Regions from separate parts of the Flavobacterium rhamnosi genome, predicted to be linked through region 2. Evidence: riboswitches for the same ligand, from Rfam matches in the RefSeq annotation. Region 2 holds a riboswitch; the other holds the start of a gene.

Region 1 (7,568 bases), on a different contig from region 2:
CAAAACACACCACCCCGAATCCATTGCGCATTATGATTTTTCTTTTGTTAAACCATTAGATGATAAGGAATTACATTCTATTTTTACTACATTTACAATCATAATAACAATAGAAGACGGCGTTATCAAAGGTGGCTTTGGAAGTGCCGTTCTCGAGTTTGCATCCGAAAATAATTATACGTCAAAAATAACCCTTCTTGGTGTTCCTGATGAATTCATTGAACAAGGAACCGTTAGCGAATTACAACAATATTGTAAAATTGACGTTAAAAGTCTTGAAATACTTTTTTCAGGTTATTAAAATAATTATTTTGCACCCTTAAATTCAATATGCTTTTATGAAATTACTGTCCCACGCCTTACTCTTCTTTTTACTAACAATTTCTATAACTAGTTTTTCTCAAGAGACATCAGCAACACCCGTAATAGCAGGGCTTACTCCTACAACAGCACTTGTAAAAGTCACTACTTTAGCACCTTTGACAGTTGCATTAAAAATACACCCGCCAATCCCTATAATGACTGTATCTCCTTGGACAAAAAAAAATAGTTTAGGTTTCTACCTCTCTGAAATTGCTTTTGTCAATTGGAGTGCCGGGGGAACAAGTTCCATATCAGGCTTGATTAAAGGTGATTTTTCAAGGGTTTACGCCAAAAAAAATCGCAAATGGGTAAATGAACTTGTAATTCGATATGGTTTAAATAAACAAGACGGAATTGAGATAAGAAAATCCGATGACGCGTTGCAATTTAACTCCACATTCGGTTATAGAAAAGACACCATAACCAATTGGTATCACAGTGCAAAATTTAATTTTAACACACAGTTCACAAATGGATATTCCTACCCAAACAAAGAAATCGCCATCTCAAAACCTTTAGCCCCAGCGTATGCATTTATGGGTATCGGTGCTGAAAATGCTAATAAAGAAAAAAATAGAATATTCTACATTTCTCCATTTACTTTTAAAACAACTTTAGTTTTAGATCAAAGATTAGCCAACCAAGGTGCCTTTGGTGTCGAAAAAGCTACTTATGACAGTGACGGAATTTTAGTTTCTGAAGGTAAACGATCAAAAACAGAACTTGGTTTTTTGATGACCAGTCTTTACAAAAAAGAAATTTTCAAAAACGTTAATATAGAAAACCGCATAAGTGTTTACTCTGACTACATTAATAATTTTGGAAATGTTGATGTAGATTATGATTTATTATTGGACTTAGTCGTAAACCAATATGTAAAAGCGAATATAGGTACACGAATAGTTTATGATGATGATATTAAATCCAAAAAGGAAATTGACGGTAAACAAGTTACCGAAGGTGCAAAAATACAACTAAAACAATTGTTAGGTGTAGGAATAGTTTATGCTTTTTAAACTCTTACGATCTTTTTCTTCCATTAATGGTTTCGAACAATTCTAGTGCATTTCCATCAGTTAAAAGAGACACATAATGACAAATATGGAGTAATCTCCCATAAAGATTTTCTTTTTCCAAATGATGTTTCTCGGGTAGCATTTTCATAATTAAAGCATCATAATTAGATGCTTCCCCGTTGAATTTATTATTGAAAGCCGTTATGAATTTATCTAACAAAGTTTGTATAATCTGATAACCGACAATTTCTTTCTCTATTACTTCACGACTTTGGTAGATATTTTTAACGCTAATTTTGATAATATCATCCATTTGCGCTTTATATTTACTCCTGTCCATTATAGCATAAGGAAATTTACCTGCCAGAATTAACGCTTCATTTTCTATAAAAACTTTAACTGCATCATTAATTAAACTACCAATTGCCAAAGCGCGCAAATAGCTAATTCTGTCTTCTTTGGTTTCTAAAGTCTTGTATTTAGAAGTATCGATACTGTCTTTTACCAATTTTATCAGATATTCCAAGGCAAAATCTTCGGAAACTAAACCTAAATTGATGCCGTCTTCAAAATCAATAATAGTATAACAGATATCATCCGCAGCTTCGACTAAATACGCCAAAGGATGTCTTTCGAAACCTATATTATCTCCTGATTTATTTGAAACTAGGCCCATGTCATTAGCCACATCCTGAAAAAAGGATTTGTCAGTCTGAAAGAAGCCGTATTTTTTATCGGCAATATTTTCAGTTGGTTTTTTAGGTAAACTTTCCTTTGGATATTTCATGAAAGCGCCAAGAGTCGCATACGAAATTCTAAGTCCGCCTTCAATTCCGGGACGACTTGCAGTCAATACTGAAAACCCATTAGCATTCCCTTCAAAATCGACTAAGTCCTGCCATTCTTTTGCAGTTAGCTGGTCTTTGTATTGCCTTCCTTTTCCAATCGAAAAATATTCTCCAATCGCTTTTTCACCAGAATGTCCAAAAGGTGGATTCCCAATATCATGAGCCAATGAAGCTGCAGCTACAATTGCTCCAAAATCATTCATGTGATAGCCATGAACTTCTTTCAGATGCGGATATTTTTCGATAATTTTTTTTCCAACTAAACGTCCCAAAGAGCGTCCCACAACCGAAACCTCTAAACTGTGCGTCAATCTGGTATGAACAAAATCAGTTTTTGACAACGGAATAACTTGTGTTTTATCCTGTAAACTTCGAAAAGCAGATGAAAAGATAATACGGTCATAATCAACTTCAAAACCCAGACGGGTGTCATCTTGTTCTACACGTAATCTTTTGCCTTTGTCGCCTTGTCGTCTTAGTGATAAAAGTTGTTCCCAGTTCATGATTTATTTTTAGATTTATTTTCAAAGATAAAAGAAATAGAAACATTATCAAGTGAAATAAAGTCAGGTACGACTTAATTTATAAGAAAAATCTAAAGTATCGAATCATATTAATACAATATCCTAAAAATAACAAATTTGTAAACCTATCGGAAAAAACTTTAAGTGATTAGTGGTACTTTTGCACAGAATTTAAGTTCTTAATTTATTTCTTCATCAACCGATAAGGGTTTTACTTAACTGTAGATTAATAGGGAATCGTGTGTAAATCACGAACTGTCGCGCAACTGTAAGTAACACAAAAAGTTTTTATCTGAAATAAGATCCACTGTTAGCTAATGGCAAATGGGAAGGGTGATAAAAATGTTACAAGTCAGGAGACCTGCCCTTTATCGAATTGACAATGCTTTCGCGATTTGAAGCAATAGTCAGGTATGGTGCGTTCTGAACACAACAAGCATGACTATTCATGACTTATTGTGCATTTCTCTTTTGTAACGTATTGCCCTTTCTAATTTTCATTTCTACTTCGCATTTGAAATGCATAAAGAGCTTTTAACTGATTTATTCATCATTTAAAAAGCAAAAAAATGCTAACAAACAATCTTGGCTACCCGCGAATTGGTAGCAACAGAGAATTAAAAAAAGCCTGTGAATCGTATTGGGCAGGGAAAATTTCAGTAGACGAACTTTTGGCTACAGGTGCGAATATCCGTAAGAAAAACTGGCAATTACAGGCCGACGCAGGAATCGATTTAATACCTTCTAACGATTTTTCGTTTTACGATCAAGTATTGGATTTATCGCTTACATTGGGTGTAATTCCAAAACGCTATTTAGAATTAGCTAAAACTAATTCCTCAATTGATTTGTATTTTGCAATGGCCAGAGGTACGCAAAAAGACGGACAAGATGTAGTTGCCATGGAAATGACAAAATGGTTTGACACCAATTACCATTACATCGTACCAGAATTTACTAAAAACCAAGAATTCAAATTATTTACCGAAAAAATAATCGATGAATTTAAAGAAGCCAATACTTTAGGAATTGCAACTAAGCCCGTACTTATAGGACCCGTGACTTACCTCCTTCTTGGGAAAGAAAAAGAAGAAGGTTTTCATAGAATTGATCTTATCGATAAAATACTTCCAGTATATTTTGAAATACTACAAAAATTACAGAATGAAAACGTAGAATGGATTCAATTTGACGAACCATTTTTAGCTTTGAATTTAACTGAAAAAGAAAGAAATGCAATCACTTATGTATATACTGAAATCAACAAACGCTTCCCTAAAATCAAACTAATTCTTGCTAATTATTTTGATTGTTTCGGTGAAAATCTCGAGACCATTCTTGCTTTACCTGTTCATACATTACATTTAGATCTAGTTCGTTGTCATTCCCAATTGGATGATATTCTGGAATCAGGGCAATTATCAAGCAACGTGAATCTTTCACTCGGTGTTGTGGACGGTAGAAATATTTGGAAGAATGATTTCAAAAAATCTTTAGCACTTATCAAGAAAGCGACAGATGCTCTTGGTCAAAACAGAGTGTTAATTGCACCATCATGTTCACTGATTCATTCTCCATGCGATTTAGAATTAGAAACGAATAACGAAACACTAACTCCTGAAATCAAGCAGTGGCTGGCTTTCGCCAAACAGAAGACAGAAGAAATAGTACTGCTTAAACATTTTGCTTCAAATGAAATAGATATTAGTAATTCTATCCCTTTTGAAGAAAATACTATCGCCAATGAAAACAGAAAAACTTCAAAATTAATACATAATGATGCGGTCAAAAATCGTGTCGCCAGTATTACAACCGGTGATGATCAAAGAAAAAATCCGTTTTCAATTCGAAGAGAAAAACAAATAGACGTACTGAATCTTCCTTTATTCCCTACTACTACTATTGGTTCTTTTCCACAAACCACTGACGTACGAAGCTGGAGAGCGAAGTTCAAAAAAGGCGAGTTAAATCAACAACAATATGATGACTTACTCAAAAAAGAAACAGAAGAGACTATTCGTTTTCAAGAAGAAACTGGCATTGATGTATTGGTTCACGGAGAATTTGAACGTAATGATATGGTCGAATATTTTGGCGAACAATTAGACGGATTTACTTTTACCAAAAATGGTTGGGTACAAAGCTATGGCAGCCGTTGTGTGAAACCTCCCGTTATTTATGGTGACGTCTCCCGTCCAAATCCAATGACTGTGAAATGGGCTGAATTTGCCCAATCATTAACAGCAAAATGGGTAAAAGGAATGCTTACCGGCCCTGTAACTATTCTGCAATGGTCTTTTGTTAGAAACGATCAATCCCGTTCGGAAACCTGCACCCAAATTGCATTGGCAATTAGAGATGAAGTCGTTGACTTAGAGAATGCAGGAATTAAGATTATTCAAATCGATGAACCTGCCATTCGAGAAGGACTACCTTTACGTAAAGAAGAATGGCCAACCTATTTGGATTGGGCTATAAAAGCCTTTAGAATTTCAGCAAGTGGCGTAACCGACGACACCCAGATTCATACACATATGTGTTACAGCGAATTCAACGATATCATTCAGAATATTGCCGACATGGATGCCGATGTAATCACCATAGAATGTTCTCGTTCTCAAATGGAATTACTTGATGCATTCGCCGATTTCAATTATCCAAATGAAATAGGACCTGGTGTATATGATATTCATTCACCACGTGTACCTTCTCGTACCGAAATGGTAAAATTATTAGAGAAAGCTTCGGCAGTTATCCCTATCGATCAACTTTGGGTAAACCCGGATTGTGGTTTAAAAACCCGTCATTGGGATGAAACTAAAAAAGCTTTAATAGAAATGGTAGCCGCAGCTCAAGAGATGAGAATTGCTATAGAAAAAATAGCAACCATTTAATAACCAAAATAAAAACCTAGTAAATTTAAAAATTTACTAGGTTTTATTAAGAAGAATTAATCACTATCCTTTAAAAAAAATAGTATTAAAATACTGTTTCTTCAGAGAGATTAAACAATTTATTTCTTTCAATAAACTCCTGTTTTTTTACCACATAAGTTACGGATAATACATCATGCCATCCTCGTGAATCACTAGCTAAAAAGGAAAAAGGCTCAAAAGGAATTAATCTGGATACCGTTCTTATAACAATGCTTTTCATATTTGGTTTTGAACCATCATACTTTACAACAATTGTTTTTGTAAAATACTTCGCGAAAGTCCTGGAAAAATACATTTCAGTAATTCCGTAGTAAAAGAACAATACAATCAGTCCAAAAAAGAAACTTTCAATTAGGCTCAATGATTCAACCCAATTAGAGGCACCATAACTATTGGTCAAGTCTCCAATTATAATTATAGTTGTTCCAATAGTGATTTCGATAAAATAGATAATCAGTAAATCGATACTAAAATTAAGGAGACGCTGGCTTTTAGAAGCTAATAAATCATCTGTAACAGTAAATTTTCTATTTTCCATACTAGTGTATAATAAACGATTACTTATAATGATAACTATCTCAAATATAGTGAATTATTTACAAATTTTAACAATAGACATTAGTATTTTAGCCGTGATTACAGTGTGAATTCTTTTTTAATCGTTTTCTTTTTGCGAGAAAAAGATTGTACAGGAAGGCAAGAAATAGTTAAAAAAAAAGCAATTATTATTACAATAACTGCTTTTTTCTTTAATCAAATTGACAAATAAAATTTACGACCCACACATTTCACATTCGTCTGGACCAGCATTTTTAGCAAGTTCAATCATTGCCTTGTATTCATCGGCAGTCATTTCTACTGCTTCCACTACTACAGGAACATCGATTGGTTGCTCTTTAATTTCAATTGGCTCTACTTTTTTATCATTGTTCAATGTAAATTTAATCGCATCCACCGCCGCTTTTGTTCTTAAATAGTACATTCCTGTTTTTAATCCGGATTGCCAAGCGTAAAAGTGCATTGATGTCAGTTTAGAATAATTGGCATTCTGCATGAATAAGTTTAATGATTGCGATTGATCGACAAAATAACCACGTTGACGAGACATATCGATAATATCTTTCATGGACATTTCCCAAACTGTTTTGTATAATTCTTTCAAGTCTTGCGGAATGTTTAGGTCTTGAACAGAACCGTTATTTCGCATTAATTCTTGTTTCAACGTTTCGTTCCACAAACCGCGTTCCACTAAATCGTGTAATAAGTGTTTATTCACTACAATAAACTCTCCCGAAAGTACTCTTCTTGTGTAAATATTAGAAGTGTATGGTTCGAACGCTTCGTTATTACCCAAAATTTGAGAAGTTGAAGCAGTTGGCATTGGCGCAACTAACAAAGAATTTCTCACCCCGTGCTCCATTACTTCTTTTCTCAGCGAAGCCCAGTCCCAACGACCCGATAGCTCCTCATCTTTCATTCCCCACAAATTGTATTGAAATTCTCCTTGAGACATTGGCGAACCTTTGAAAGTAGAATAAGGACCTTCTTCTTTGGCCATTTCCATTGAAGCGGTAACGGCTGCAAAATATAAGGTTTCGAAAATTTCCTGATTCAATTTTTTAGCTTCGTCACTGGTAAATGGCAAACGCAACATAATGAAAGCATCTGCCAATCCTTGTACTCCAAGACCAACTGGTCTGTGACGCATATTTGAGTTTTCAGCCTCCTTTACTGGATAATAATTTCTGTCAATAACTTTATTCAAGTTTCTGGTTACACGTTTAGTAACACTGAATAATAGGTCATGATTGAATTTTTTATTTTCCACAAACATTGGCAACGACAGTGAAGCCAGGTTACAAACCGCAATTTCATCTGTGG
Region 2 (7,568 bases):
TTAAACCTTCTTTTTTACTCCATAATTTCACCAGAACTTCCTGAGTTGCATCCTCTGCCTCTTCTGTACTTACTAGCAATCGTTTTGCCAGCCTGAAGACTTTATCTTTGAACGGAGAAATCAGCAGCACAAACTCATTTTGGTTCATAAAGAGTACTTGTTAAAGCGGTTATACAATAAAGACGATTCATGATTCTTTTTGTTACAAAAAAAACAATAAAATAAAAACTAAAGTTAGTATTTTTACGTTTATAAAAGATATTGAATCCCAAAACATGAACAGAACATACCTACTTTGCCTTTTATTCCTTTTATCCGTTTTTACTTTCCAAAGCTGTCAGGACAATGATGATGTCGCGGCACCTGTAAATTTAGACATTCATGACTTTATCTGGAAAGGCTTAAACCAATACTATTTATGGCAAGCTGAAGTCCCGAACTTAGCGGATGATCGATTTGCGAATCAAACAGCCTTAAATGCTTTCCTAAGAGAATACCCTGCTCCCGAAGATTTGTTTGATGCTCTGAGAGTAAATTCTTCAATTGACCGATTCTCTTGGATTGTCGATGATTATCTGGAACTGGAAGGAGCGTTGCAAGGTACCACAAAAAATGATGGTATGGATTTTCAATTAAGCTACAAACCCAATAGTACAACCGAGATATTTGGTTATGTTCGTTATATTATTGCAGATTCGGATGCAGCTACTAAAGACATCAAGCGTGGTGACCTTTTTACTGCTGTAAACGGTACACAACTTACCATAAGCAATTACCAAAGCTTATTGGCCGCCGAAAATTACACATTGAATATGGCGGAACACAATGGGACTACTATCGTCTCTAATGGTAAAACGGTAGCTTTGACAAAAACAGTCTTATCCGAAAATCCAATTTTAATCAACAAAGTGATAGCATCTGGCACCCATAAAATAGGGTATTTAATGTACAATGGATTTTACGCCAATTATGATGCTAAATTGAATGAAGCATTTGGTTCACTTAAAGCCCAAGGGATTACCGACTTGGTTTTAGACTTGCGTTACAATGCTGGTGGTTCTGTTCTTACTGCAACACGATTGGCCAGTATGATAACGGGGCAATTCACCGGAGAGGTATTTGCAAAACAACAATGGAACGCTAAAATCAACTCCTATTTTGAATCGGAAAGTCCAGAATCTTTAAAAAACAACTTCACTGACAAAATTGGAAGCACTACTATTAACAGTTTAAATTTAACCAAAATTTACATTCTGACTACCAAAAGCACTGCATCGGCAAGCGAATTGGTTATTAACGGATTGAAGCCTCATATTAATGTAGTACAAATTGGCGATGTGACCACCGGAAAAAATGTTGGATCGGTTACCCTTTATGACTCCCCTACTTTTGGGACAGAAAACAGAAATCCCAAACACCGATATGCAATGCAGCCTATTGTTTTAAAAATAGTTAATTCGGATGGTTTTGGTGATTACTACAATGGATTGCAACCTGATTATCAGCTGAAAGAAACCTTGAGCACTTTAGGAATTCTTGGTAACACTTCAGAACCATTATTAAGCACGGCAATTGGAAAAATTACAGGAACAGGAAAAATGCTAAAACAAAGTACAGGAAAAGAGTACAATTATTTTAAAGATGCCAAATCTATTAAAGGTCTCCAAAATCAAATGTACATTGAGAAAGCACCTGAGGGACTTTTAAAAGCGTTGAAATAATATAGAAAGCACAATACTAAAAAGCCGTTTTTTAAGTTTACACCTAGTAATCAACCCTTTAAACCATACAATATGAAAAACAGCACTAAAGTATTTTTATTCGTAATTACAATTATTTCTTTTTCATTTGTAGGGCCTACCCCAGAGCCAAAGAAAATAAATGTAGTAATTGACGCAAGTCATGGCGGGCATGATTTTGGAGTAACCTCTAATGCTATTACTGAAAAGCAAATTGTAGCGCAAATCACTAAAAAAATCAAATCCTCAAATAACAATGTTGTGATTCATCTCACTAGAAATGAAGATACGTTTTTATCCCTTGAAGAAAGAACGGATTTCATTAATAAAATTAAACCGGATTTGGTTATATCGCTGCATGTAAATGCAAGCTTAAATAAGGAAACATCCGGCTTAGAATTTTATGTTGCAAAAGAGACAGAATTTTTTATAAAGTCAAATGAAATTGCAGCAAAATTAAATGATAAATTTTCAGAGAATACAAATTTAAAAATGTTAGGTATCAAAAATGGTCCGTTTTATATTCTAAAAAAATCGGATGTACCAGCTGTAATTATTGAACTAGGTTATTTAACCAATGAAAATGACAAAAAATATCTGATCGATGAAAAAGAACAAAACCGAATGGCACAATCCATTTCGGAATTCATTTCAGATATGAACTAAAAACAACAATTAAAAAGGTTTTCAGCGATGAAAGCCTTTTTTCATAAGACCTCTTCAATTCAAAACCATCCTTTTTTATACAAAAAACCCGTCCAAATTATCGAACGGGAGTTAAGACTAAAACTAAATATTTAAAATTTTTAGAATAAGAAATTCAAACCTAATTTAAAATTTCTTCCTCTTGTGCTGTATCCTCTGGTTTCAATAAAGTCGTTATCCAGAATATTATCAGCAGCACCAAAAACATTCAATCTGTTTTTGATTAATTCATAACGAACATTGGCATTCACTATTTGATACTCTTTCAAAACTTCAGAGTTTAAAACAGGATCATAAGTGGGTGCTGGATAAGTCGTATACTCAAAATACCTATCCGACACAAATTGATAGGCCAGGTTAAAAGCAAGACGTGTCGTTGCTTGCACATCCACAGCAGCATTGACTTTATGTTTCGGATTTAAAATACGGGATTGTTTTTCTAATTCCGTAAAGGTATAATTTCCATTAAATTTTACTTTATCAGAAAAAGCATAAGAAATCATTGTTTCAAGACCTTTTGCTTTGTTTTTACCAGCTACATTAAAGTATTTATAAGTCATTAAATCAAAACCGATAGCATCTTGCTCTTCCCTTTGAAAAACAACTGCATTTAAAACCACTTTCTTATTTATTAAACTGACTTCAAAACCAGCTTCTGCTGTCGCATCTTTCTCTGGAGCTAGGTTTAAATCTCCATAAGGAGAGTACAATTGGTACAAACTCGGAGTAATAAATGCGGTACTATAAGAAGCCAACACCTTAAATGTTTCCGAAAAGTTGTACGATGGATTCACATTATAAACGAAATTATTTCCGAATTTACTATGAATAGTGTAACGCGCCCCGGCATTTAAGTTTAATCCAAAATCAGAATTATAAACGGCCGTAACATAAGGATCAATCATATTGAATTTTGCCATTTCAAATGTTATAGCATCATATTGGCTTGCGTTTGACATTTCGTGAAACTGAAATTGCGCTCCTGTAACGACAAACAATTGAGACACAATCTCATATTTATTAAAGGCATCAACATTGACACTTCTTGACTTTGCCTGGAACAAAGATTCATAACTAAAGATATCGCGGTTGATCACGTTTGCACTAGTATTAATTATCAATTCTCCTTTATTGTATTTATATTTTGGAGAAAAACCAATTCTGTATTGCTCGGAAAGGCTAAAATTCTTGAGATCATCTGAAAAAGAACCTCCATCAAAATCACTTTTCATTCTATCAAAATTGGCAAAGAAATCAAATGATAATTTTTCAGTTGGGGTAAAACCAATTTTCACTACAGAATTTAGTCTTGAAAAACTATCGTCTTCAAATTTAGTATTGGAATCTAATGGTTTTGCTTCTGAAATCCCTGTGGTTTCAGTACTATTCAGAGAGGCAAAATAATTAATTTTTTCAAAGCCACCGTTTATAGTAAAGCCCTGGTTGTAGTCCTGTACGCTATAGTCTGCTGTTTTAGCTGCTGTCTGTGTGCCAATATTCATATATGCATTTCCTGCAATAGCTTTTTTGCCTGCTTTTTTTAGGGTAATATTAATTACACCAGTCGCAGCTCCAGAACCATATAAAGTACTTGAAGCTCCTTTCATAATCTCAATACTTTCAATTTGCTCTACTGGAAGCAACCTCAAATCATATGATAAGCTAATCCCGGAAGCATCTGTAACAGGAACTCCATCAATTAAAATTAAAACCTGATGATTTCTTCCTCCTCGAATGTAAAGCCCCAAATCTTTACCAGAACGACTCTGATTTCCATTGATTTCAACGCCTGCCACTGTACTTAAAACGGAAGCTACCGACTGTCCTGCCTTTTTCTTCAAATCTTCGGCTGTAATTTTCACGATAACTTTTCCTGATTTTTCTTTTGGCAATGCAAATTTCGAATCGGAAACCACAACCTCATCAAGTTGTTCCGGCTCTTGTTGTTGCGCATACGTGTTCATTGCAAATAATAATGCAATCGCACCAAAGCGAATGAATTTTTTGTTCATTTTAAAAATGTAAAATTTAATAAATTGGGAGAAAAGCATAGAATGACCCATACCCAAACCTTTTTTCCCGAAAGTTTGATACTCGATGTAATAGGCAGGTCTCCTGGCTTGCGTCTTGTTGTTTACCTTCCCATTCGCAAAAGCAAACAGTGGTTTGTAGATAACAACAAGCTTTATAGCTTACAGTTGCGGGTACAGCTCAGGTTTTTTGATTTAAGATTAGAATTCTTGATTTACAATATAAATCTGAATCTAAAACTTGAAATCTTTTCCTGATTCCCTTTTAATGTCGGTTTGAAAAAACAAAACAACAACCTCAATACGGCGGCAAAGATAAAATTATATTAGGTTAATATCCTATTGTATTGCGAATTTTATAATTCAATTTTAATTACCGCTCCAAAATCAACCTTATTCGCAAAGGCATCTTTAAGAGGCAAATTCGTAATTTTACATAAAAAACTTCGGATCACCCCGGCATGTGCAACAATAATTACGGGCTTTGAAATTCCTGTTTTAAGCTCATTATTTATAAAGTGAACTACTCGCTTATGTAGATCTGTAAATGATTCTCCATTAGAAATACGAACGTTTACAAAATCAGTCATCCAGGGATTTAGTTCTTCGGGTTCAATAACATCCCATTTTTTCATTTCCCAATCTCCAAAATTCATTTCCATCAAGCGAGAATCCTGATATACCTCCGTAATTTCTGAATTGTTCTTTATATAATTTGCCAAAAGAACACAGCGAAGTAAAGGGCTGGAATACAGTCTTGCGTCTTGCGGTAATTGCTTCATGATAGATTGAAAAGAAGTATCGTAGGGCTCCATAATTTTCACATCCGATTGCCCGTAACAGACTCCTTTTTCACAAACCGTTTCGGTATGACGTACTAAATAAACTTCCATAATGCGATAACTGATACATAAAAAACCACTTCACAAACCTGTTGAGTAGCACCTAAACAATCACCCGTATACCCGTCAATCCATTTTTGAAAATAGCGTGCTAAAAAAAATCGTGTCAGAAAAACAGGCAATAAAACCAAAAGTAGCTGCCATTGAAAACAAGACAAAGCAACTATTGGAAGTAATCCAAAAAACAGTGCTCCAACCACCTCTCGCCAAGTAAAATTTTCAGCGATAGGCTTGCTTTTACTTGATATATCTTCCCGAGAATACACATGGGTAAATACAATTGAAATGGCTGCTAATCGACTTATTGAATGCGCAGAAACAAGCAGTAAAAACCAAACAAAATATACATTTAGATTCGTATTTTCTGCATTTTTAAAAAGTATGTCTGTGGACATAACCTTTACTAATAAAAGCAAAACAACGCCAATTGCTCCATAAGCTCCAATGGCGCTGTCTTTCATAATCATCAGGATTTTTTCTTTGGTCCAGCCACCTCCAAAACCATCGCAAACATCAGCAAAACCATCTTCATGAAAAGCTCCGGTAACTAAAATCGAAGCAATAGTAGCGAAAACGACTGCAATTTCAGGAGCAACTAAATAATTAAAAATACCATATACTCCAAAAGCCACGCTTCCTACAATCCAACCAATTAATGGGAAATAACGGGATGCTTTATTTAAATAATCTGGATTGTGATCGATATTCTTAGGACACGGAATCCTAGTATAAAACATTAATGCTGTAAAAAATATGTCGAATTCTTTTTTCATTTTTAGAATTATTTTTTTGATTTTATTGCTTGTGTGGCATCACTGCTATCGACTGCTGACCCCCGAACTTTCAAAACTGGCCATATCATTCAGGAAGGCGACTGCCGACTGAATTATCGGAAAAGCAATGGCACAACCCGTGCCCTCGCCCAAACGTAAATCGAGTTGCATCAAGGAACGAACTCCCAAATAATCTAATATTTTCTGATGTCCTTGCTCGGCAGAAGAATGACAAAAAATAGCATTTCTGGTAATGGATGGATTTTTTTTAAAGGCAATTAAAAAAGCGACGCTACAGATAAAACCATCGACAAGAATAAGCATATTTTCTTCTTTTGCCTGAAGCATTCCGCCCACCATCTGCATGATTTCGAATCCACCAAAATAAGCTAATTTGCTTTCGAAATCATCCGACCCCTGATAATTATCAATGCATTTTTTAAGGATATTAATTTTTTGAATCAACTTTTCATCGTCTACACCAGTGCCTTTTCCTACGCAATCTTGAATTGGCAATTCTAAAATTATACTCATTAAAACCGAAGCTGTAGCCGTGTTGCCAATACCCATTTCACCAAAACCAATACAATTACTTCCTTTTTTTGCAATAGCTGCAACAATTTCGCTTCCTTTTTCAAAACACAATTCAACTTCCGCTTTACGCATTGCAGCACCGTGGAAAAAAGAGTGTGTTCCCTTCCCTATCTTTGCCGAAATCAAATCAGTATTCATAGGAAAATCATAATTCACACCTGCATCAACAATAGCTAATTGGATGTTATTCTGTTTACAAAACACATTAATTGCTGCTCCACCAACCAAAAAGTTACTCACCATTTGCCGGGTTACATCTTGTGGATAAGCACTCACCCCGTGATTTGAAATCCCGTGATCCGCTGCAAAGACAACTATTATGGGCTTAATGATTTTAGGTTCTAAAGTTTGAAACACCACACCTATTTGTTTGGCGAGCACTTCTAAAATCCCTAATGAACCCGTTGGTTTTGTTTTTTGATCTATTTTATATTGCAAGGCATTTGCAAAAGCTGCAGCATCCGCCTCCCCTTCTTTTTTAGTATCAAAAAATACTTTCTCCTCCTTACTTTCATACAAATGGGTAATCTCGGCAACGAATGGAATTTCTTGTTTTTGTTTCCAATTGAGTTGTTGCAACATGGGTTGATTATCATAATTGGTAGCTGGTTTTCCCACACAAAAATACCCCAATGGTTCTATATTTTCAGGCAAACCCAATAATTTCTTGAACTGATAGTAATTCAATATGGAAACCCATCCCATAGAATAGCCCTGCTCGGTTAAGGATAGCCAGATATTTTGCGCCGCACAAACGGAACTAAACTTTACGGCTTCATTACTCCCAACCGTTCCAATGGTAAAATTATTTAAAACCGAACGATC

The links. A riboswitch is a leader RNA that binds a small molecule or an ion and turns the genes downstream of it on or off. The one in region 2 is predicted to bind cobalamin.
Region 1: linked by a shared signal. The riboswitch ahead of metE (5-methyltetrahydropteroyltriglutamate--homocysteine S-methyltransferase) and the one ahead of ACNQGN_RS18645 (TonB-dependent receptor plug domain-containing protein) in region 2 are both predicted to bind cobalamin.

The regions. Positions count from the first base shown of each region.
Region 1 is NZ_JBLVPS010000004.1:267,899-275,466, forward strand. It holds gene ACNQGN_RS05470 (1-deoxy-D-xylulose-5-phosphate synthase) at 1-301, shown strand, start outside; gene ACNQGN_RS05475 (DUF3078 domain-containing protein) at 339-1,379, shown strand; gene ACNQGN_RS05480 (deoxyguanosinetriphosphate triphosphohydrolase) at 1,384-2,730, opposite strand; cobalamin riboswitch at 2,941-3,134, shown strand; gene metE (5-methyltetrahydropteroyltriglutamate--homocysteine S-methyltransferase) at 3,321-5,645, shown strand; gene ACNQGN_RS05490 (RDD family protein) at 5,731-6,225, opposite strand; gene ACNQGN_RS05495 (ribonucleoside-diphosphate reductase subunit alpha) at 6,460-7,568, opposite strand, start outside.
Region 2 is NZ_JBLVPS010000042.1:4,504-12,071, forward strand. It holds gene ACNQGN_RS18630 (RNA polymerase sigma factor) at 1-148, opposite strand, end outside; gene ACNQGN_RS18635 (S41 family peptidase) at 276-1,721, shown strand; gene ACNQGN_RS18640 (N-acetylmuramoyl-L-alanine amidase family protein) at 1,794-2,405, shown strand; gene ACNQGN_RS18645 (TonB-dependent receptor plug domain-containing protein) at 2,546-4,456, opposite strand; cobalamin riboswitch at 4,533-4,791, opposite strand; gene cobC (alpha-ribazole phosphatase) at 4,831-5,367, opposite strand; gene ACNQGN_RS18655 (adenosylcobinamide-GDP ribazoletransferase) at 5,352-6,149, opposite strand; gene cobT (nicotinate-nucleotide--dimethylbenzimidazole phosphoribosyltransferase) at 6,195-7,568, opposite strand, start outside.